Regions from separate parts of the Vibrio sp. QJM3NY_26 genome, predicted to be linked through region 2. Evidence: predicted binding sites of a transcription regulator. Region 2 holds the regulator's gene; each other region holds the start of a gene.
What was found. Region 2 encodes CRP, which controls carbon source genes, mostly activating them, when cyclic AMP is high. Its sites were predicted from a motif close to TGTGANNNNNNTCACA; they were not measured.
Positions count from the first base shown of each region.

Region 1: the regulator CRP is predicted to act here: its motif matches at 2,639-2,654, upstream of deoD (purine-nucleoside phosphorylase).
Region 3: the regulator CRP is predicted to act here: its motif matches at 3,020-3,035, upstream of recB (exodeoxyribonuclease V subunit beta).
Region 4: the regulator CRP is predicted to act here: its motif matches at 2,754-2,769, upstream of AC3CH4_RS17120 (glycogen/starch/alpha-glucan phosphorylase).

Region 1 is NZ_CM173516.1:365,086-371,119, forward strand. Features, by position in the region: gene AC3CH4_RS17040 (DEAD/DEAH box helicase) at 1-573, opposite strand, end outside; gene AC3CH4_RS17045 (Lpp/OprI family alanine-zipper lipoprotein) at 934-1,200, shown strand; gene AC3CH4_RS17050 (L,D-transpeptidase family protein) at 1,347-2,423, opposite strand; gene deoD (purine-nucleoside phosphorylase) at 2,771-3,481, shown strand; gene AC3CH4_RS17060 (lactate dehydrogenase) at 3,563-5,032, shown strand; gene AC3CH4_RS17065 (hypothetical protein) at 5,219-6,034, shown strand, end outside.
Region 2 is NZ_CM173515.1:3,121,781-3,127,814, forward strand. Features, by position in the region: gene AC3CH4_RS13970 (hydrolase) at 1-480, shown strand, start outside; gene AC3CH4_RS13975 (YheU family protein) at 580-792, shown strand; gene AC3CH4_RS13980 (phosphoribulokinase) at 870-1,739, shown strand; gene crp (cAMP-activated global transcriptional regulator CRP) at 1,979-2,611, shown strand; gene AC3CH4_RS13990 (DUF1338 domain-containing protein) at 2,789-3,580, opposite strand; gene astD (succinylglutamate-semialdehyde dehydrogenase) at 3,831-5,288, opposite strand; gene astA (arginine N-succinyltransferase) at 5,328-6,034, opposite strand, start outside.
Region 3 is NZ_CM173515.1:734,700-740,733, forward strand. Features, by position in the region: gene recC (exodeoxyribonuclease V subunit gamma) at 1-2,671, shown strand, start outside; gene recB (exodeoxyribonuclease V subunit beta) at 3,133-6,034, shown strand, end outside.
Region 4 is NZ_CM173516.1:384,422-390,455, reverse strand. Features, by position in the region: gene malT (HTH-type transcriptional regulator MalT) at 1-2,380, opposite strand, end outside; gene AC3CH4_RS17120 (glycogen/starch/alpha-glucan phosphorylase) at 2,949-5,402, shown strand; gene malQ (4-alpha-glucanotransferase) at 5,590-6,034, shown strand, end outside.

The sequences.
Region 1 (6,034 bases), on a different replicon from region 2:
GTGATCAAGCGTCGCAGAAAACATCAACGTTTGACGACGACGGTGCTTAGCTGCATTCGCAATGCGACGCAATTCAGGCGCGAAGCCTAAATCCAGCATACGGTCAGCTTCATCAAGAATTAGTGTTTCAACACCATCTAAAAACAGTGAGCGGTGCTCAAGGTGATCGGCCAGACGACCTGGAGTCGCAACAATAAAACGAGGGTACTTACGCAGGGCTTTAACTTGGTCGTTAAAGTTTTCACCACCCAAGATAAGTGTGGCTTCGTAAGACAGACCGCCAAGCATGCTACGCAGCTCGCCGTAAACTTGTTTTGCTAGCTCACGAGTAGGAGCCAAAATTACACCACGAGGATCTTTAGCAGAAAACGCTTTTGTTTTTAATGCTTTATGTATCATCGGCAACACAAACGCCAATGTTTTACCTGATCCCGTTTTTGATGAAGCCAATAGATCCTTACCAGCAATAGCAACAGGGATCGCTTTTGATTGGATCTCTGTCGCCTTCTTGAAGTCGTAATGTTTTAAGTTCTTCAGTAAGCGGTTATCTAAGCCTAAATCTTTAAAGTGCAAAGGACTCTCCAGTCATGATGGTATTGAATAAAATTAATTTAACGTGACATGATACCGCGAAAGTACTTTATAAGGATAGAGATCACAGTAAATTTATCCTTTTATCTGATGTTAACTAGAACATTGTATGCGTGCTAACAAAGGGAGCACTCTCCAAAGTAGTATCAAAACGGCCTCGAAACCCCTACTCTCAGAAGTGAGACAGAACGTGACACTTAGCTAATTACCTCAAAGATTAAGCAATTTCTTTAGTTATTGTTTTTGCAGTTAAAAAATTAGTCGCTACAATCATTAATGAAGCGACTATATGATAAAGAATGTATAGCGCATCTTTTGATGATAAATAAGCAAGGAGTTCTTATGAATAAGACGTTAATCGCAGCTGCAGCCTCAGTATTTATTTTAGCTGGTTGTTCTTCAGAGCCTGAAGAAGCAGCAGTATCAGAAATGGACCAACTAACTAACCAAGTTGCTGAGCTAAGCAGCGAAGTAGAAGCACTTAAGAGTGACAAAGCGGCTGCTGAAATGAAAGCTCAAGAAGCATCGGCTGCGGCTATGGCAGCAAAAGAAGAAGCGGATCGTGCTAACGACCGTATCGATAACATTGCTGAGTCTTACACTAAGTAATTGAGATAGAAACTCAATGAAGCTGTAGATTTCAAAAGACGTATATACATGCAGTAAATTGAAAACACCACCTCTTTCGAGGTGGTGTTTTTTTATTGAGGGAAAAGAAAAAGAAGGCTATGGGGCTTTACTCACAACCGAGCAAATTAGAACTCAATCACAGGTGGCGCAATTTCAACAGGCACACCATTTTGAGCAAAGATGACTGCTTTGGCTTTTGAATTAGGTAGATCAGCGTCTTCAAGCCACCATTTTAATTCAACAGGGATTTGCAGTAATTTCTTAGAACCATCACTTCGCGTCAAAGGTTCGTGAGCCTCAACAAATACACTTCTATCCGGCTCTAAAGACACCTTAATAGGCTCATCGATTATTGTGACTTGTTCACCACGACTCACCTGTTCAAAAAGCCACTCAATATCTTTAGGTTCCATACGGATACACCCTGAGCTCACTCGCAAGCCAATTCCAAAGTCTTTATTGGTACCGTGTATCAGATAATCACCAGCACCATAAGCAAGTCGCAGTGCATACTCGCCCAAAGGGTTTTCAGGCCCAGCGGGAACCACTCTTGGTAACTCAATCCCTTTTTCTAAGTACTCTTTGCGAATTGAGCTTGGAGGAGTCCAGGTCGGGTTAGGTCTTTTTTGGCTTATCTTGGTGATCATCTCGGGGGTATCACGCCCTACTCGACCAATACCAACAGGGAAGACATGCACCTGATTTTTCTCAGGCTCAAAGTAATATAGCCTCAACTCGGCAAGGTTAATCACAATGCCTTTTCTCGGAGTATCCGGCAGAATCAAACGGCTAGGAATGCTTAGCACATAACCTTCAGAAGGAAGAAAAGGATCGACACCCTTGTTTGCCGCCATTAAAGAAAGAAAGCCAATATCGTATTGCTTTGCAATGATCGCCAAGGTTTCACCCGCCGCAACTTCGTGTTGCTGTATTCTGCCCACGATACGGCTTTCTGTTGGTGGCAACTCAAAAGTTGCAGCAGACACCCACGACGAAATCGTCGCGCCAGCAAGCAAAATAATTACCCGAGCAAGTAAAGCAGTTCTCACAGCAAACAAAGTCGTTCTAGCAGTAATCAATGTCGACTTAACAGCAATCAATGTGGATTTAACAGCGACCAACGCTAGCTTATGTAACCTTGTTTTCGTCTGTAACTGTGTTTTCATCGAGTGCGAAGGCGTCGAGTTAGCGCAATACGACATACAATTCCTTGGTTTGTCTCTTTATCAAAGTTTAGATTATCGCTGATCAAACGTCTCTACAACGTATTGTTGCCTCCAAGGCAATATGCAACAGATTTATATTTCGAGCTTTATCTTTAAATATCGTGCAATTTACCCATACAAAATCGATTGCCTTTACGCTTTCAACACATTTGGTTATCAATATTAATAAAACTATAATGGCAAAGCAGTTTTGTGACTAAAGTCTCATGGAGCCTCGTTTTAACTCGCTAATATTGCCTCAACAAAACGAATTAAATTCAACAGAATCGGTAATTGATTAAATCCTGTTCCTATCATTACCGTTTAAACTTTGGAGAACGACCATGGCTACACCTCATATTAATGCTCAAGCTGGTGATTTCGCAGAAACAGTACTTATGCCGGGCGACCCGCTTCGTGCAAAATACATTGCAGAAACATTCCTTGATGACGTGAAGCAAGTTTGTGACGTTCGCAACATGTTTGGTTACACAGGCACTTACAAAGGTAAGAAAGTTTCTGTAATGGGCCACGGTATGGGTATCCCATCATGCTGCATCTACGTACACGAGCTGATCGCTGAATACGGCGTGAAAAACGTTATTCGCGTAGGTAGCTGTGGTGCGGTACGTGACGACGTTAAACTAATGGACGTTGTTATCGGTATGGGTGCTTCTACAGACTCAAAAGTAAACCGCATTCGTTTCAACAACCACGACTTCGCTGCTATCGCCGATTTCGGTCTTCTAGAAGAAGCAGTAAACCAAGCACGTGCACAAGAAGTTCCAGTTAAAGTTGGTAACGTATTCTCTGCAGACCTTTTCTACACTCCAGAAGCTGACCTTTTCGAGAAAATGGAAAAGCTAGGTATCCTTGGTGTTGATATGGAAGCGGCTGGTATCTACGGTGTTGCTGCGGATCTTGGTGCTAAGGCACTAACTATCCTAACAGTGTCTGACCACATCATCCGTGGTGAGAAATTAAGCTCTGAAGATCGTCAAAAATCGTTCAACGACATGATGAAAGTTGCTCTAGAGACTGCAATCAACATCTAACGACTTGAATAAGATACATTGAAAAGCGTTACCCCGCAGCCAAGCTTGCTTGGCTGCTCAAATAATCCCGAGGGGGAGATCGTGTCTAACGACAAGCTGCCAAAAGATGCGGATGGTTTGCAACTCAACTTTTGTAAAACATTGGCGTGTGACAACTTTGGCTTGAGCGATGCAAAACGGTATGTTTTGCAACACGCTAACCCTAAGCGTCCAGCGATGGTTTGTCGTGAATGTGGAGCTTTCCCCCCCTTACTTAACAATCGTGAAGTGTTAAGCGAACTTCATCGCCTGAGACAACTTCACAGCGATGGCCTTCCTGCTTGCCGTAATGATGATTGCGATAACTTTGGCCTATCGGTTCATACCCACAAACATCTTTATCATGCCTTCGGTTACAGCGGTGACAGGCAGCGTTATCGATGCAAAGACTGCCAATCAACCTTCGTTGATAAGTGGTCTGGATCCAATAAAAAACTTCAGTTTCAAGAGAACCTTATGGGCTTATTGTTCATGGGCTATTCTGTACGTGAAATCTGTAGAAAATTAGAGATCAATCCAAAGACTTTCTATGATCATGTTGACCATATCGCCAGCCGTTGTCGTCGCAAATTAGCGATGATCGATGCACGATGGGTTAATCATGCCAAAGATTATCAATTCGCTTCTCACTATCAACGTCTGCAACCGCAAAGCAACAATGGTGTGGTTTGGATAGCGACGGGTGAAGCGCATTCTGGCTATATCCTTTGCCAACACGTCAACTATTCTCAAAATGAAGAGCCTTCAGGGAATGTTGACCACAATCCTTACGATGATGTTGCGCGTTTTGTATCCAAAGATCACTCATCAGAAGCGAACCTCGAACAACCTCAGCCATCTGACAAGTTGAAAGAGCGTATTGAACAGCAGTACCAAGTGATTCTAGCGAGAGGTAACGTTGAGGATCCCATGGGTAACCTCACCACATTTAGCTACCCTTCGAAAGGCGCGCTGATTCGACCGCCTTATACCTCTTATGCTCACTTCTTACATGTGCTTGATATGTGTAATGAAGACAAGCATGTAGCTATCTATATGCCACAAGATCCATTACTAAGATCTGCCGCTTTAAGTGTATGTTTGCCGCGTATTCAGAGTCAAAATATTGACCTTATGTATGTAGAGGAAGATCCTGGCTGGCAAGACGATCAAAGTTTCGAAAAGATCGACATCGTTCACATGAGTTGGTGGCGCGATCGTTGGGCTATCGCAAATCAAGGTGATAATCAGAAAGGCATTTGCTACCTGACGGGTAACAATCCAGAACCAAAACAGTGGTTTAACACGGCCTCAATTCAGCAAACCAAGTTCTATCAACAACGCTTCCAGCTGTTATTTGATAGCTTCATTAATGAGCCCAGACGTAAGCTTCGTCCTGGGGGCATTCTTCCATTACTCGACATATTCAGAGCTTGGCACAATCTGTGCTACCAAGATAAGCAAGGGCTCACGGCAGCGCAGCGCTTAGGTGTAGCAGAGCAGCCATTGACCTTAAAGCAACTACTTTCATAGACACGTATCAGCTAGATAATTATTAGGGAACTCATTGATTTTAAAGCAACAACATGAGGTAACACCCATAATTAGAAAAGATACATGTTCCTTTGACGCTCTAAGAAAGATAATTGGTGCTTATCTCAAATCACACACTTATAATGATTGTGTTATCAATATGTTCGATAATTATGGATCTAAGTCTTGGACAAAAACCAGTACCTTCTTGAAACAGAACTAGAACAACTCAAAACTCGTGTCGACTCTGAGCCATCGGTGATCCTTGAGATTGCTCAACAGTGCCTAGTCCGATCGGAGCAAGTTCTGTTTGAAGAGGGTGCTATCCAGTCGTTGATGTTAATGGCAAGGTGTAGCTGGAACCTGATGGATTACCAAAAAGGTTTGAAGTACATCAAGGAAGCCTACAAGCGCCAGAACCGATTAGATACCGACCTTTTCCTCCCTGAAATCCTCCATTTACACGCGCTCCAGTACTGGGGACAAGCCAAGTATTACTCCGCCCAACAGTTCTGGATCAATGCCTTAGAGCAATCTGCACTGGTTGATGAAGTCGAGATTCAAATTGAATGTCTCATTGGGCTTGGCAACATTTGGCGAATGACTCATGAATATAAGCTTGCACGTTCTACCCATCAGCTTGCCGTTAAAGTGGCTAACAACAGCCGCATTGGTTGGCTAGAGGGCAAAGCAAGAATACTGCTCGCTTGGGATTACTACCTGCTTAACAACTATGTTGAAATGCTGTCGGTACTCGACGGTGCAGAAGAAGCGTTAAAAGAGCATAAAGATAACACTTGGCATGCCGAAGTATGGGACTTTCGAGGCCTTGCTCTGCTTGGGCTTGAACGTCTAGATGATGCAGAGCGCGCGACAGCCAAAGCGCACAATCTAGCCGTAGAACACAACCTCGTTTGGATGAAAGCGCACTCTTACATAAGTCGAGCTCGATTGGAGCTCCTCAGAAAAAGACCAGAACATGCGGCAGAATTACTGAAACTC
Region 2 (6,034 bases):
TCTGCACCTTTTGATCTGGCTTGTTGCTCTAGTCGTATTGAGCGAGGTTTCTCTAAGCTCTATAAAAAGTACCTGCTCAACTCTCTCAAATCGAATGCCTTGAAAAAGATTAAGCTGCTGCAAGAAAAGCTCGGTATCACCGCCGAAACCATTAAGAAGATAGACAAGCTGTATGAGTTTGATGAACGGATTACTGCGCCTCTGCACGGGTTCAAGAATGCTCAGGACTACTATGCTCAGTGCTCAGCGCTTCCAAAACTTAATAAGATTAAACTACCGACTCAGATCATCCATGCCAAAGACGATCCGTTTATGACAGACGACGTGATTCCAAAGTTCGTGTTGCCCGATAACATCGATTATCGCCTATTTCAAAAAGGCGGCCATGTGGGGTTCATTACCGGTAGCACGCTCAAACCAAGGTTTTGGTTAGAAGAAGCATTACCCGCCTACTATGAAAGTATTCAAGATTCAGCATAATGGCCGAGCCTTTTTTAAGGACTGAGTGGTAAACGTCACTAAACACAGTAATCAACACATCAATAAACCTATTTATGAACATAAAAGAGAGAAGTATTTATGATCATCCCATGGCAAGACATTGCGCCAGAAACACTGGAAAACCTCATTAAAGAATTCGTGCTGCGTGAAGGCACAGACTACGGCGACGTAGAGGTTTCACTGCAAAACAAGATTGATCAAGTGAAACATCAATTAGCCTCAAAGGAAGTCAGCATCGTGTTTTCTGAGCTGCATGAAACCGTTGATATTCAAGTCACAAAACGCTTCTAAGCTGCGCTCATAAAGGAGCCGTGTTATAGTGGTAAACGATTGCTAACAAGTAAGTTACTCAAAAGACAAGGGTTGTCATGTCCGCTAAACATCCAATTATTGCGGTGACGGGTTCATCAGGAGCCGGCACCACCACTACCTCAGAAGCCTTCCGAAAAATGTTCAATATGATGGACGTGAAGGCCGCTTGGGTTGAAGGGGATAGTTTCCATCGCTTCACTCGACCAGAGATGGACGTCGAGATCCGTAAGGCTCGCGAGCAAGGTAAGCACATCAGCTACTTTGGTCCACAAGCCAACGATTTTGGCGCATTAGAAGAGTTCTTCCGTCAATACGGTAATGAAGGCACGGGTAAAGTCCGTAGTTACCTACATACCTTCGATGAAGCCGTGCCTTACAATCAAATGCCGGGCACCTTTACGCCATGGCAAGAGATCCCAGAAAATTCCGATGTGATGTTCTACGAAGGTCTTCATGGTGGCGTGGTAGATGGCGACATCAATGTCTCACAACACGTCGACTTGCTGATCGGCATGGTGCCAATCGTCAACCTTGAGTGGATCCAAAAATTCGTTCGTGACACACGCGATCGTGGCCACTCACGCGAAGCAGTAATGGATTCTATTGTTCGCTCAATGGATGATTACCTTAATTACATCACCCCACAATTTTCACGTACTCACATCAACTTTCAGCGTGTTCCAACCGTAGATACATCGAATCCACTGAACGCTAAAGGGATTCCAAGTTTAGACGAAAGCTTCGTTGTTATACGTTTGCGTGGCATCAAAAACGTCGATTTCCCCTACCTTCTAGCTATGATAGATGGCTCATTTATGTCACGCCACAACACGCTTGTGGTGCCAGGCGGTAAGATGAGTTTTGCTATGGAGCTCATTGTAAGGCCCATCCTACAACAGCTCATCGAAACCGGAAAAATAGGTTAACAAGACACCATTCTGGTTGATTACTTTTCATACCGTGATCATGTGCACAATTTTGCGTAAAAAATCGTAGCTTGGTCACGATTAAAATCAAGAAATAGTACCTGAAAAAGGATACTATTCTTAAACGAAACACAAGATAGCTTGCAGCGCTCAACGAGTGCTCTTATCCTACAAGTCAATCCAGGCTTAGCTAAAATACGGAAAGCGGCAAGCATACCCTGCAGAGGAAGTAAGATATTATGGTTCTAGGTAAACCCCAAACCGATCCAACATTAGAGTGGTTCCTTTCACACTGTCATATTCATAAGTACCCTTCAAAAAGTACTTTGATTCATGCTGGTGAAAAGGCAGAAACCTTGTACTACATCGTTAAAGGTTCTGTGGCAGTTCTTATCAAAGACGAAGAAGGTAAGGAAATGATTCTTTCTTACCTAAACCAAGGTGACTTCATTGGTGAACTTGGCCTCTTCGAAGAAGACCAAGAGCGTACTGCATGGGTTCGTGCAAAATCTCCTTGTGAAGTGGCTGAAATTTCTTTCAAGAAATTCCGTCAACTTATCCAAGTGAACCCAGATATCCTAATGCGCCTTTCAGCGCAAATGGCAAACCGTCTACAAGTAACTAGCCAAAAGGTTGGTGACTTAGCGTTCCTTGACGTAACAGGTCGTATCGCTCAAACGCTACTTAACCTAGCGAAACAGCCAGATGCAATGACTCACCCTGACGGCATGCAAATCAAGATCACTCGTCAAGAGATTGGCCAGATTGTTGGTTGTTCTCGCGAGACAGTAGGCCGTATCTTGAAGATGCTAGAAGAGCAGAACCTAATTTCTGCACACGGTAAAACTATCGTGGTATACGGCACTCGTTAATCTCGATTAACTGAGCCAAAAATTTGAAAGCCACCAAATGCAAATTTGGTGGCTTTTTTGTTTTCTAAAGATCTAGAGAGCAGATGCGAATGGAGCACCTCCCGCGTCCAAGCGCAAACACTCTCAAAGCGAAGCGTACCCGCATCTTTAGGGTAAAGCCCGTGCTCGTATCTTTCTTTAACCGTTGGTGCTCTCAAAGATCTTGTCAGCCGATGCTGCAACAAATCCTGTATAAAGCTCACCATTCGCCATCGCATAACGCTTAGCGAACTCGTAGAAGCCACCAGGAATCACCTCATTGCCTTCAACAAATGAAACTGGGACTTTGTCTGCCATTGTAGATGATTGCTCTAATAAGACCTCTGGAGAGCCTTTAACCTGACCGCCAGATGCATTGATAGTGAAACCTGAATCACTCAAATAGTCATTCACAGTCTGTACTTCATCGAACTCATTAAGCTGATTCACACTCACCGTAAAGTGGTTGGCACCGTAACCATGAGCCGCTAGCCAAGACGCGTATTCACTCTCTTTTGCTAGCACTTGGAAATCCGCGAAGCTCAGATCCCAAAGGCGACCACCAAACAAGAACTCATGACCTTGAAGCTTGCTTACGTCCACTTGCTCAACCAACTTAGCAACGATCTGTTGTAAGTCACTTGAACACTCTTCTACCTTCAACTCACTAATGAACACTTTCGGTTGGTTTGGGTCTGGGTGCTCGTAGTGCTTAGCCACTAACTTCTTGCTCTCAAACAAGTAGTCGCCACACGCCTTGTAGCCTAATTCAAGGAAAGGCTTGGCCAGTGTTTCAATACCCAGAGGTGCAACATTGAAAGTACGCAGTGCAATATGATCATTAATCAAGGCTTCGTCTTCTTTCAGCAGATGATGAACTTTCTCAGCCGATGGGCAAAGCCTGTGAATGTAATCGTCCCATAGTGATTTAAAGAGTAGATCGGGCGTCATGGTGACTCCTTGTCAGAGGTTCTAGCAAGCTAGTAATTTGGATTAGAAAGGGAGAGGCTGGACACAGAGTCAGCAGCCATCAGCCTGTGACATACTTGTTCTATTATTATCTACCGCCCAATCGAGGTGTCGGACGTGGGTGAAAAGAGGAAGCGATAACACCGCTTCCTTATTACACAATCAATCTGTTACTCATGAACCTAGAGCTCATAAGCTTATGATTCATCAAGTTATAGCTTAAAAGCCAAAACTACAGCTCAATACCTGGGCTAAACGTAGCTGGCAGTTGAGTTTCACCACCTTCCATTGACGCCATTGGGTAAGCACAGTAGTCCGCCGCGTAGTAAGCACTTGGGCGTAGGTTGCCTGAAGCACCCGGGCCACCAAATGGTGCATCACCACTTGCGCCTGTTAGCTGGCGGTTACGGTTAACAATACCCGCACGGATATGGTCAACGAAGTATTCCCACTCTGAATCGTCTGTTGATACTAAACCGGCAGACAAACCAAAGCGCGTGTCATTAGCCAATTCAACGGCTTGCTCTAACGATTGGTAACGAACCACTTGCAACAATGGGCCGAAGTACTCTTCATCTGGCAACTCAGCAATGTTGGTTGCATCGATTATACCCGGAGAAACAAACGCCGCTTCGCCCGCTTTTGCTTCGACTAGGCTTACACCACCTAGTGATTGCAGATTAGCTTGTGCGTTCAGAATGAACTTAGCGGCCGTTTCAGAGATTTGTGGTCCCATGAAGGGTGCAGGTTCAGCGAATGGCTGATCAACACGAATTTTCAAGGTAGCCGCAACAAGCTTATCAAGCAGTTGTTCGCCCTTCTCGCCAACAGGTACATACAAGCGACGTGCACATGTACAACGTTGGCCTGCACTGATGAAGGCCGACTGGATAATGGTATAAACCGTCGCGTCAGCATCACCAAATTGGTCAGTGATCACCATAGGGTTGTTGCCGCCCATCTCTAGCGCTAACATCTTGCCCGGTTGACCTGCGAATTGACGGTGAAGGATATGACCAGTATTGGCACTGCCCGTGAATAGCACGCCATCAAGACCTTTAGCATCCGCCAGTGCGATACCAGTTTCTTTAGCGCCTTGCACTAGGTTAATCACGCCAGCTGGAAGGCCTGCTTCTTGCCACAGTTTCATCGCAAACTCACCCGTCCAAGGTGTCTGCTCTGACGGCTTAAATACCACGGTATTACCCGATAGCAGTGCCGGAACAATATGACCGTTAGGTAGGTGACCAGGGAAGTTGTAAGGACCAAATACCGCCATTACGCCTAATGGGCGATGACGCAGTACGATTTGGTTGCCTGCGGCTTCACGTGAAGCTTCACCCGTACGTTCGTGGTAAGCACGAATAGAGATAGCGATTTTACCCGCCATCGCACCCGCTTCAGTGCGAGTTTCCCAAATCGGTTTACCCGTCTCTTTTGCAATAATCTGTGCAATTTCTTCGCTGTTCTCTTTTACCTTCTCAGCAAAGTTCAACACGATCGCTTCACGCTCTGCAAAGCTCATCTTTTTCCATACTAAGAAAGCGTCACGCGCCGCTGCTACTGCAGATTCAACCTGTGCTGGAGTTGCACTATCGCCTTGCCACACGACTTCATTATTGTATGGGCTTACTGATGTCATGGCGTCGCCTTGACCTGCTACCCACTGTCCTGCTATCCACTGAGTCATACTTCTATCCTTAAAATCTTCGACAGATAATCGCCGCTCTTATTGAGCCAACATGCGAACGAATTCGCCTTCTTTTACTTCAAGAGCGCTTGCTACTTCAGATGATAAAATCACTGTGTCGCTAGCTTGGTCATACGCGCCTTTCGCGGCTACTGCGCGGAAGTTCTCAAACGAGGTATTACCAATTAGGAAGTCTTTAGAGCTTGAATGCTCTGCAATTGTCACTTGAGCTCGAATCGCATGACGCACTGATTCGATATTTCTTAGATCACACTCAACCGTTGGGCCCCCATCAAAGATGTCGACATAGCCACGGTTGGTGAAACCTTCACGTTCCAGCAACTTAAGTGCAGGGCGCGTATTGTCATGAACCACTCCAATTACTGCCTGAGCTTCTTTACTCAGTAGGTTCACATAGATAGGTAACTTCGGCATTAGGTCAGCAATGAAGCCTTTCTTACCAATACCCGTTAGATAATCAGCGAGCGTAAAATCAATCGAGAAGAAATGCTCTTGCAGCCATTTCCAGAAAGGAGAGTTACCTTCTGCATCTGATACGCCACGCATCTCAGCAAAAATCGTTTTCGAGAAACGCTCAGGGTGTTCTGACATGATCAAGAAGCGACACTTAGACATCAAACGACCATTCAATCCACCACGGAAAGCAGGACGTAAGAACAGTGTGCAGATTTCACTGCATCCGGTGTAGTTATTGCCGAAAGTCAGTAGCTTCACGACGTTATTCA
Region 3 (6,034 bases), 1.1 Mb from region 2:
CCGTAAGCAGTTTGCTCTGGTCGATGGCTTACCTCAATTAGAGGGCGAAGCTTCACCATTGAAAGATGGCATTGAAGCCAATGTTGAAGATGAACTGCATATCAGCCAAGCCGTAGGTAACAGCCTGCTTGCGTCTATGGGAAAATTAGGCCGAGATAACCTGCTCTTACTGTCTCAGTCAGATAGCGAAGAGCACGAGTTCTTTATTGATGTTGAGAGGGATAACCTGCTGCATCAACTGCAAGCCGATATTCTCCAGTTAGAAGAGCATCAAGACGACCACATCTTAGATTCCAGTAACCATAAACAGGTGGTTGAACTGGGCGACCGATCTCTGACCGTACATGCGTGTCACAGCCCAATGCGTGAGGTTGAAGTCCTTCATGATCAGCTGTTGGCGATGTTTGATGCCAATCCGACATTAAAACCACGCGATATCATCGTGATGGTGTCTGACATTAATGCTTATAGCCCAGCCATTCAGGCGGTATTTGGTAATGCGCCGGGTGAGCGTTATATCCCTTACTCGATCTCTGATAGAACCGCAGACCAAGAAAGCCCAATTCTGACCGCCTTCATGCAGTTGGTCGCGCTACCGAATACGCGTTGCTTGGCCTCTGAGTTACTAGAGCTGTTAGAAATCCCAGCGATGATGGCACGCTTTGGTATTGATGAGTTTCAATTTGAGCAAGCCAAGCAATGGGTTGAAGAAGCGGGTATCCGTTGGGGCGTTGATTCTTCTACTGCAACAGAATTTGATCTACCTGCGACCGAGCAAAATACTTGGCTATTCGGTATTCAGCGCATGCTCTTAGGCTATGCGATGTCGGACTCTGCGGGTTTATTTGAAACTGAACACTCTCCGATTGCCGCTTATAACGAAGTTCAAGGTATTAACGCCGAACTTGCTGGTAAGTTAGCGCACTTTATCGATCGTATTGCCCATTACCGCCAGCGTTTAACTGAAACACAATCTATCGATATGTGGCGTGAAACCTTGCTGCAAATGATTGATGATTTCTTTGCGGTCGAGCTGGAAGGCGAGGTGGTGCTTAAGTCGATTCGTGATGCGCTTTCGCAACTGAATGAACAGCTTGATGATGCTTTATATGAACAAGAACTGTCGCCAAGCATTATCTACCAGTACCTCAATAATAAGCTATCTGGCGCTCGTATTAGCCAACGTTTCTTAGCTGGCCAAGTTAACTTTTGTACCTTGATGCCGATGCGTTCTATTCCGTTCAAAACCGTCTGTTTGTTAGGCATGAATGATGGTGTTTACCCTCGCTCAATGCCGCCAGAAGGTTTTGATTTAATGAACGGACGCACTCGTCCAGGAGACCGTTCTCGTCGTGATGATGACCGCTATCTATTCTTAGAGGCGATGTTGTCGGCGCAAGAATGTTTATACATCAGTTATGTCGGCCGTTCGATTCAAGATAATACTGAGCGAGTGCCATCGGTGCTCGTTTCAGAGCTGATAGAGTACTGCCAACAGAACTACTGTTTAAGCGAAGACCAAGCGCTACCAAGTGATGATTCAGGCATCAACCTGACTCAAGCGATCAGCTTTGAACACACCATGACACCGTTCAGCCCTGCAGCCTTTACTCAAGGTGACGCAAGCCATGTACTGAGTTACGCCAAAGAATGGCTTCCTGCGGCTAACCGTTCCGGTGAACGTAGTGGTGAATTCAATCGTGCTTTGGATGACTATTTGTTGGGTGCAACGTACCCGTTGGAGTTGGATCTGGTTGAACTGCAACGTTTCTGGCGTTTACCAGTACAGTACTTCTTTAATCGTCGCCTAAAAGTGGTGTTTGAACCGCCACTTCCTGTGATGGAAGACGATGAGCCGTTCGTACTCAATGGACTAGAGAGTTTCCAGCTTAAAGATGCTTTGCTGCAAGTGTTACTGGACCACCCTGAAGGCGCAGACGAGGCGGTTCGATTGTTTGTCTCTGAGCAAAAAGCACAGGGCCGATTACCGGTTGGCGCCTTTGGTGATATCGAATTTGAAACCAACCGTGTTCAAGCGGAAGACTTAGCCAAAGAGATTCGATTTGTGAGCGGATCACCGCAACAAGATCTCGAAGTGAATATCGAATTTGATGTGTTGGGCGAAGGTAAGCCTGTTCGCTTGATGGGCTGGTTAACTCAAAACTATCAATCAGGGCTAGTTCGTTTTCGTAGTGGAAAAATACGCTCTCAAGATTACTTGGCTGCGTGGATTGATCATCTATCTTGCGCTGTTATGGGGCACGGAAAAACGACCCATATTATTGGCTACGACAGAAAAGAGGGCGTTGTTCACCAAACGCTACAACCTATCGGCGATGCGCTTCAGGCGAAGAGTTTGCTGGCTGAGTTAGTACGACTGTTTTATCAAGGCATGACAGCACCACTGCCTTACTTCCCGAAAACCGCATTGGCTGGCGTTGAGGCTGGCTTTAGCCGTGGTAAATGGGTCGATGACGAAGAAAAGTCACTTAAGAAAATGGCCGATACTTTTAATGACAGCTTCGCCTTTACGGGCGAGGGCAGAGACACCTATATCTCACGAATTTGGCCTAAGTGGGATGATGAACTGGCTGCTGAGTCGCGTATGTATTCAACGCTTGTGTTACAGGCCGCAAGACTTGCCGCTGCCGATCTTGAAGATCAGGAATAATCAGCAGTGATCAGCAAGATCGCCAACGATACTAACGTCAAAGAGATGCGTTTGAATAAAGGCATGGAAAATAAAGAGTTAGATGTAAATTTGGAGTGCAGGGCTTATCAAAAGGTTAGAGGTAATCGAGGTATAAGCTTAGTAAAAGCGATAGATAGTGATTTGCGGAAAGTCAGGGTACAGGAAATAAAGTGGCCGCCAGTAAATCATTATTAGTGTAGGGCGTTCGCTGTACGGCCACAGGTCAGAGGGACCATTATTCAGTGGTTCAAAGTAACGCATGAGTATAAAACTCGTAGGCGCTCCTGAACTCGTGGGCGCATAGTAGCGAGGCGATCTGAATTGATCCGTGAGAGAGATCGCACTAACTATTAACAAATTGGCGTAGGACGTAAATTGCATGACGTTTTCTACGCTAGGTCACATTTGTAACAGACTAATTTATCAGAAGGCAGTAAGGCATGACGACCACAAGCAGTGCTCAGGTAATCGTTCCACAAACACTTGATACCATGACGTTTCCACTTCATGGCGCGCGTTTAATTGAAGCATCAGCGGGTACGGGTAAAACATTTACCATCGCTGGCTTGTATTTGCGCCTACTGCTTGGGCACGGTACCGCTGCGCCGCAAGGTGATCTGACTGAAGCTACTCGACACCATGAGGAGCTTACTGTAGACCAAATTCTGGTGGTGACCTTTACTGAAGCCGCAACGGCAGAGCTACGCGATCGTATCCGCGCTCGAATCCATGATGCACGTATTGCGTTTGCTCGTGGACAAAGTGACGACCCAGTGATTGCTCCTTTATTACAAGCTATCGATGATCATGCTGGCGCTGCGAAAACTCTGCTCAATGCTGAAAGGCAAATGGATGAGGCTGCGGTTTACACCATTCACGGTTTCTGTCAGAGAATGTTGACTCAGAATGCCTTCGAGTCTGGAAGCCGTTTTGATAATGAATTTGTGACCGATGAAAGCCATCTGAAAGCACAAGTGGTTGCCGACTATTGGCGTAAGCAGTTCTACCCGCAGCCAATTCAACTGGCTGGTGAAGTGCGAAATATTTGGGGCTCTCCCGCTTCGTTATTGGCTGACGTAAATCGCTACCTGACAGGATCTCCGCTGAAGTTGACCGTAGATGCGATGTCGGGCGACTTACAAACGCTACACAACCAAAACCTAGATAAAGTGAAGCAACTTAAGACGTTGTGGTGCGAATCCGAAGCGGACTTTTTGGCTTTGATTTCAGGTTCAGATGTGAACAAACGCAGCTACACCAAGAAGTCTCTGCCTACTTGGTTAGAAGCCGTCACAGCATGGGCGCAGAGCGACACTCATGATTACCAGTTTCCAGATAAACTAGAGAAGTTCTCACAAGCCACTCTAATTGAAAAAACGCCGAAAGGTACTGCACCTCAGCACGCAGTTTTCGAAGCGATTGAGGACTTCTTAAATTCTCCAGCAGATCTGAAAGCCCCATTGTTGGCACATGCGATTACTCATTGTCGAACCATGTTAGCCAAGGCTAAACAGCAGAAACAGTGGCTATCGTTTGATGACTTGCTGACTCAGTTATCTGCATCGATTGATGTGGATGAGCAATCACTGCTGGTGGAAAGAATTCGTACCTTATACCCAGTGGCGATGATCGATGAATTCCAAGATACCGATCCGCTGCAGTACAGTATTTTCAGCCGAATTTATCTCGATAACCCGCAGTGTGGTCTGTTTATGATCGGTGACCCGAAGCAGGCTATTTATGGCTTCCGTGGCGCGGATATCTTTACCTATATCAAGGCGAGAAACCAAGTTAGTGCTCACTACACTTTAGGGACTAACTGGCGTTCGAGTGCTGATATGGTCAGCGCGGTAAACCAAGTGTTTATGAATTCGGATAGCCCGTTTATCTACGACCAAGACATTCCATTTTTGCCTGTCGCAGCCAGCCCATCGGCTGATAAACGCCAATGGGTAATGAACGGAGAAACTCAGCACGCACTTACCTTTTGGCTGCAAGATGCTGAAGATAAGCCCTTACCAAAAGGCGAATATCACAAAGCCATGGCCGAGGCGACGGCGAGTCAAGTTCAAACTATTCTGACGGCTTCTCAAAACGAACAAGCCTATTTTGATAACGGCAAAAAACAACATGCCGTGAATGCGGGTGATATTGCTGTCTTGGTTCGAACCGGTAGTGAAGGTCGTCTGATTAAGAATGCGCTGTCTGAGCAAGGCATTGCGAGCGTGTACTTATCTAACCGAGATAGCGTGTTCACCAGTTTGGTCGCCCAAGATATTCAACGCTTACTGCAAGCGGTGCTGACGCCAGAAAATGACCGTGCATTGCGTGCGAGTTTAGCGTCGGAGTTGTTTGCTCTGGATGCCGCCTCATTGGATGAACTCAACAACGATGAAGTGGTTTGGGAAAATGTCGTTAACGAATTTCGAGAATATCGTAAGTTGTGGTTGCAACGTGGCGTGCTACCAATGCTTCGCAGCGTGATCAGTAAACGACATCTCGCGGAACGTTTACTGGAAGAAGAAAATGGTGAGCGCTCACTCACTGATTTGATGCACATTGGCGAATTGCTACAACAAGCAAGGCAGGAACTCGACAGTGATTATGGCTTGCTGCGCTGGTTAGCAGAAGCGATATCAGACGCACAAAATGGTTTAGGTGGCAGTGAAGACGACATTCAACGCCTTGAATCAGAAAGAAACTTAGTTCAAATCGTCACTATTCATAAATCGAAAGGCTTGGAATATGATCTAGTATTCCTGCCGTTCGTTGCAAGCTATCGTGAAGCGAGTGAAGGTAAGTTCTACGATCACGATTCAGATACCACGGTACTTGATATTACGGGTAGTGATAGTGCTTTAGCACAAGCGGATAAAGAGCGACTGGCGGAAGACTTACGCTTGATTTATGTAGCGCTGACTCGTGCCGTTTACGGTTGTTTCATTGGCATGGCGCCACTGCGCAAAGGCCGCTCAACCAAAGAGCCGACCGGTGTTCACTTAAGTGCCATGGGCTATTTGGTTCAAAACGGACAAGAGCAGGGTATTGCCGAATTGCATCAAGCTCTAGCGGCAATTGAAGGCAAAAATTCAAGTGTGCTGTTAGCCCAAACACCAACCGCTCATGAGCAAGTGTTTGTACAAACGGAGCAAGTGAGTGAAGACTTACATGCTAGTGAATTGAAGGCTTCAATTGACCGAGCTTGGCGAATCACCAGTTACTCGGGGCTTGTAAAACAAGGCAGTCACGGCGCGAGCCATGACGCTACCATCGAGGTATCTGGATTCGATATTGATTCGGCTGATGAACACGATGAGTCTGAACTGATTGAACCTGAACGTT
Region 4 (6,034 bases), on a different replicon from region 2:
CTAAGTCACCTAAGCCTGGCTTGTTGCTCAATTTATCCAAGATATGCCCGATAGTTCCACCGTCGACTAAGAAGTTACCAACCATACCGGTTTGGTTGGTCATATGAAGCGCTTCTTCAAGTAGCACGCGTGCGCTGTCTTCATCGTTAATTTGTGTACGCAACACCGCTTCAACGATCAAGTTTCGGTTGGTGTCTGTAATCAGATGTGAACGCTGCGCTTCACTCTTAAGGAAAATCAGCGCTTCTTCCGCATCTTCATACTGCTCAAGGATGATGTGAGAACGTACGATGTTTCGCCATTGAAGCTGGCAAAAGTGGTTACTTGCCGATTCAGGTCGAACCGCCACGCTTAGCCAATCACGGATTGCCTCTTTATTGCCTTTTACTTGCCAGAAAAGAATCAAAGACAAAGAAGCATTTGCCGTCCAGTCCACGTGGTAAGTTGATTGACGTAGCAGGTGTTGAATTTGGTCGATAAACTTCGACGCTTTATCAATCTCGCCGCGGCTCAATGAAATTCGAGCCAGCATAGAATAGCTGTGCAGGTGTTTACTCGGAGAGTGGTGACCAAGGATATCTAAGCCTTTGTAGCAACATTCTTCCGCTTCATCTAGTCGGTTCCAACACCAGAAGATCTGAGCGCGAACACGCAGCAAAAATTCATGTAGAGGAACGTATTGAAGCTGATGCTCTTCGATCAATTTGAATGCGCTGTCTTGTAGCTCAAATGCAGCTTGAACATAACCTTGAGCAATCAAGATTTCGCTTTGCTGAAGAATTGCCCATAGAGCCTGATGGTAAACCTGATACTGACGTGCCAGTTTTTCTGTTTGTTGCATCATCGGTAGCGCACGGCTTAGGTTACCCATTACGTGATTCACTTCGCCCACAACCGAGGTTGCGACAATGCGGCTACGATAAACGGTGGTGTTCAACTGGCTCAACGAAAGCTCAGCCAACTCCAATGCTTTCTCAGGCTCATTGCTGTTGATGGCAACTTGGGCACGCAAGGCATTGTATTGGCCTTGTTGCTGAGTATCGAGTTCAATGTTTCGAGCTTGATATTGAGTCTCAGCCTCTTCCAACAAAGTACCCACTTGATCATAACGGTGCTGACTTTGTGCCAGCCAAGCGCGCAGCATTGATAGCTTCGGCTCACTGTATAGTTGATCCGTAGTCAGTTGCTTGATCGCCATCTCTAATGATGAAAGCTCACCTTGGTTGAACATCGGCCAACCGTGTTCAGTCAGGATTTGGATGATCAGATCTGGATCTTCAGCACGTTGTGCATGTCGCAGTGCTTGATGAGGCGTTTTCTGTTTGATCCACGCTTTCGCGGCACTCCGGTGCAACTCGGCTTCTTGTTGCGGAATTCGAGCTTGGCGCTCATGGGCAAGAAACTCACCGAATAGATTGTGGAATCGGTACCAGTTTTTCTCGCCTTCAAGCGGGTAGATGAATAAGCCAAATCGGTTGAGTGATTCGATCATACCCAGTGCGTCTTCACGCTGTGTAAGCGCGCAGACTAATTCGTCATTGAAATGATCAAGTACTGAACACTGCATCAAGAACTGTCGGGTTTCTTTATCCAGTAGATCGAATACTTCTTCAACCAAGTAATCCCAAAGGTGGGCATGGTTAAAGTGAGAGAACGATTCTGCAGATTGCGCAAGGGTACGTTTTTGATGTTGAGCTTGAAGGGCAATAAGCTGTAACGCCGAAGGCCACCCCTCAACATAAGTACAGATACTACCAGCGGTCGTGTCATCTACGCCATCGGCGACACGTTGATTGAAGAAGCGCGTCGTCTCTTCAGTATCAAAAGCCAGAGAGTCGTTTCCAATCTCAATCATCAAATCACGAACACGAAGGTTTGCAGTTCCAAGTGGTGGAGTGCCACGGCTAGTCACAACAAGCGTCAGGTTGTCAGGCATGTGTTTAAGGAAGAAGCGCATAGCTTCGTGGATGTCGTCATTGTTGACCAAGTGATAGTCATCCAACACAAGGAAACATTCGTGATGGAATTCAGACATCTCAGCAAACACTTCACTTAACAAAGAATGCAACGATGAAAATTGTCGCTTTTCTGCCAGCTTTTGGGCATTAGGGCAGGCATTTTGAGTCGCTTTATTGAGTGATTGCATTAGGTAGTTGATAAAGCGAAAGGCATCGTTGTCACTGTCATCAATGCTGTACCAACCCACATTGGGCTTATCTACCAGCCATTGAGCTGCCATTGTGGTTTTGCCGTACCCCGCTGGAGAGCGGAATAATACAAGCTTATAGCAATCTGCGTGTTGGAGCAGATCGAGAACCCTAGGTCGTAGGATTGCATTATGTAAGCGGCCGGGACGAGTCAGTTTCGAAGGGATCCACATGTCGAAGTTTTTCACCTATTCCGTGGCTTATGTTCTGGATTACCTCAATCTATCGTTGAGTGTAATCGAATGACATCAGCCTAATTACTTAAGTCTTCAATCATATTACGTGAAGCAAAACGGCACCGACTATGATCCTCCTCAGAAACCTTGCACTCCTGCATGTTTTTAGGCTTCTACGCCCTTTATTTGAGACTTTGCTCACATAGCGGGTTGGTTTGTGAATGTGACTTCCTTCATCTCAACACGTAAATCTATGCAAAAGATGAGAGGAAGAAATTATTTTCGTGATCTGAATATCAAATTTGATAATGACTTTAATCCGGTTAAATAAAAGTCACATCAATTGAAGGTAAGTTATCGAACGGGAGCTTGTGATCTTAGTCACTCCAAGTTTTTGTTCGAAGTCAGAACATGAGAGTCAGATCACTAACCCTATGTCGGTACGCCCCCTACGCCCTCCCATCTACTCCTAGTTTGTCGCGTTAGCGGGAGGATGTTTAGTTAATGGTGACCATGCACGATATGTGACAGATGAATTAGAACTATTAAAAGCGAGATTTCTGAAATGAAACCAACTCAGCAAAAAACTTTCGATAAAGTGTCGTTCCAAGAAAGCGTTAAGAAGCATTTATCTGCAACCTACGCAACAACGATTGAAAACGCAGATAGCCGCGCATGGTACCTAGCAATGGGGCGTGCGCTAGCAGAATTGACAACATTTGATCTGTTAGAAACTGAAAATGACGAAAAAATTAAGAACGCGAAGAGCGTTAACTACCTTTCACTAGAGTTTTTGATTGGTCGTTTAACAGGTAATAACCTGATCAGCATGGGTCTGTACGAACAGATCACTCATGCAATGGAAGAGCTAGGTCAAAACCTAACGGATCTTCTAGAAGAAGAACGCGACCCATCACTAGGCAATGGTGGTCTTGGTCGTTTAGCCGCTTGTTTCATGGATTCTTGTGCCGCTCAAGAATACCCAACAGTAGGCTACGGTCTTCACTACGAATACGGTCTATTCAAACAGTCTTTCCAAGACGGTCGTCAACAAGAAGCACCTGACGCATGGCGTGGTGTTGAAGGTTACCCATGGGAAGTAGCTCGTCCAGAACTAGCACAACACATTGGTTTTTACGGTCATGTAGAAGTTGAATATATCGACGGTAAAGAAGTTCGTACTTGGGTTCCGGGTATGGAAGTGAAAGCAATGCCTTGGGATCTACCTATCGTAGGTTACGAGTCAAACACAGTTTACCCATTGCGTCTTTGGGAATGTCAGGCAATCGCACCATTCTCACTAGCAAGCTTTAACAACGGTGACTACTTCGAAGCGCAACACTCGCTAATCGATGCAGGCAACATCACTAAAGTACTTTACCCGAACGACAACCACGAGAAAGGTAAGACACTGCGTCTAATGCAGCAGTACTTCCACTCAGCAGCGTCTGTTCGCGATATTCTACGTCGTCACGAAGCAGCAGGTTTCTCTCTAGAAGATTTGCCTAAGCAAGAAACGATTCAACTGAACGATACGCACCCAACGATCGCTATCCCTGAATTGATGCGCATCCTGATCGATGAGAAAGGTTTAACTTGGGACCAAGCTTGGGAAATCAGTGCTCATACGTTCGCATACACGAACCACACACTACTTCCAGAAGCATTAGAGACTTGGTCTGAATCTTTGATCAACCGTCTTCTTCCACGTCACATGGAAATCATTTTTGAAATCAACCACCGCTTCATGCAAGAAGTTCGCAAGATGTGGCCTGGTGACGGTGAGAAGCAAGCGAAGCTTTCTATCATCCAAGAAGGTTTCCACCGCATGGTTCGCATGGCAAACCTATGTGTGATTGGCTCTTACAAAGTAAACGGTGTAGCTGCGCTTCACTCTCAACTGGTTAAGAAAGACTTGTTCCCTGAGTTCAACGAAATCTTCCCAGGCAAACTGACTAACGTAACGAACGGCATTACGCCACGTCGTTGGTTGAAGTTCTGTAACCCAGGGCTATCTACGCTAATTACTGGCAAGATAGGCACTGAGTGGCCAGCAAAACTAGAGCAGCTTGAAGGCATAGCTAAGTTTGCAACAGACGCGAAATTCCAAAAAGAATTCATGGCTGTTAAGAAAGAAAACAAACAGCGCCTTGCTGATTGGGTTCAAGAGAACATGGGTATCGAGCTAGATACGAACGCTATCTTCGACGTGCAAATCAAGCGTCTTCACGAATACAAGCGTCAGCACCTAGATTTGCTACACATTCTATCTCTGTACCACCGTATTCTTAACGAACCTGGTTTCGAGTGTGAGCCACGCGTATGTTTCTTCGCAGCGAAAGCAGCACCGGGTTACCACCTAGCGAAAGAGATCATCTTCGCGGTTAACAAGATTGCAGAGAAGATCAACAACGACCCTCGCATTGGCAACAAGCTGAAAGTGGTATTCATCCCTGATTACCGTGTAAGCATGGCTGAAATCATTATTCCTGCGGCAGATGTTTCTCAGCAAATCTCACTGGCTGGTAAAGAAGCATCGGGTACGGGCAACATGAAGATGGCGCTAAACGGCGCGCTAACTATCGGTACGATGGATGGTGCAAACGTTGAGATTCGTGAAGAAGTTGGCGATGAAAACATCTACATCTTTGGCCTAGACGTTGATGGTGTAGTGGCATTGCAAGCTCAGGGTTACAACCCATACGATTACTACAACGCAGACCCACTGCTGAAAGCATCTCTAGACCTACTGACTGGCGATGAGTTCTCTCCAGGTCAACCAGGCCTTCTACGTGCAACGTTTGATAGCCTACTAGACGGTGGCGACCCGTACCTATGTCTTGCTGACTTCGCATCTTATGTGAAAGCACATGAAGACATGGGCAAGCAGTACAAAGACCAAGCAGGTTGGGCTAAGAAAGCGATTCTTAACACAGCATTGGTTGGTAAGTTCACATCAGACCGCTCTATTCGCGATTACGTGAACAACATTTGGAAACTTGAAGCGGTTAACCGTTAATACTTCCAAAGTAGCCAAGGCAGTTTCTGCCTTGGCTCAATTAGCTTGTGAGCAAACGAAAGGCTTAAAGGTTTGTCGTTTATAAACAAGATGCTTACAAACTGATTGTCACAAGCTAATTGATTAGTAACAAATTAAATAACAACCCTACAAAATTGAAAGCGTCAGAACGTTTTCGGAGAGAGCGATGAAAGAACAGACCGTATTAAAACAAGTCGCAGAAATGGCAAATATTGCCGACAGTTACGTTAGTGCGTGGGGCGATGAAGCACAAGTATCAGAAGAGACGATTACGTCTCTATTGGCTTCATTGGGCTACGATACAAGCAGCGATGATGCACTGCTTAAATCTGCAGAAAGAAAACACAAAAAAGATGTACTAGACCCAGTTCTTGTCTTGCGTGACGGTGAGCCAGTAGAGGTGGCGCTTAATCTAGGTGTTAGTGCTCGTGAAAGTGAGTTCAGCTGGCGCTTAGAAACCGAGCAAGGAGAGGTACTTGAAGGCTATCTTCAATCTCAAGTCGTTCGTGACGAGCGTGCCGAGGGTGGCCCTTTAGTGTTTGCATTGCCAAGTGATTTGGCATGGGGTTATCACAAGCTGATTGTGAGTCGTAAGCGCCGTAAGAAGCCTT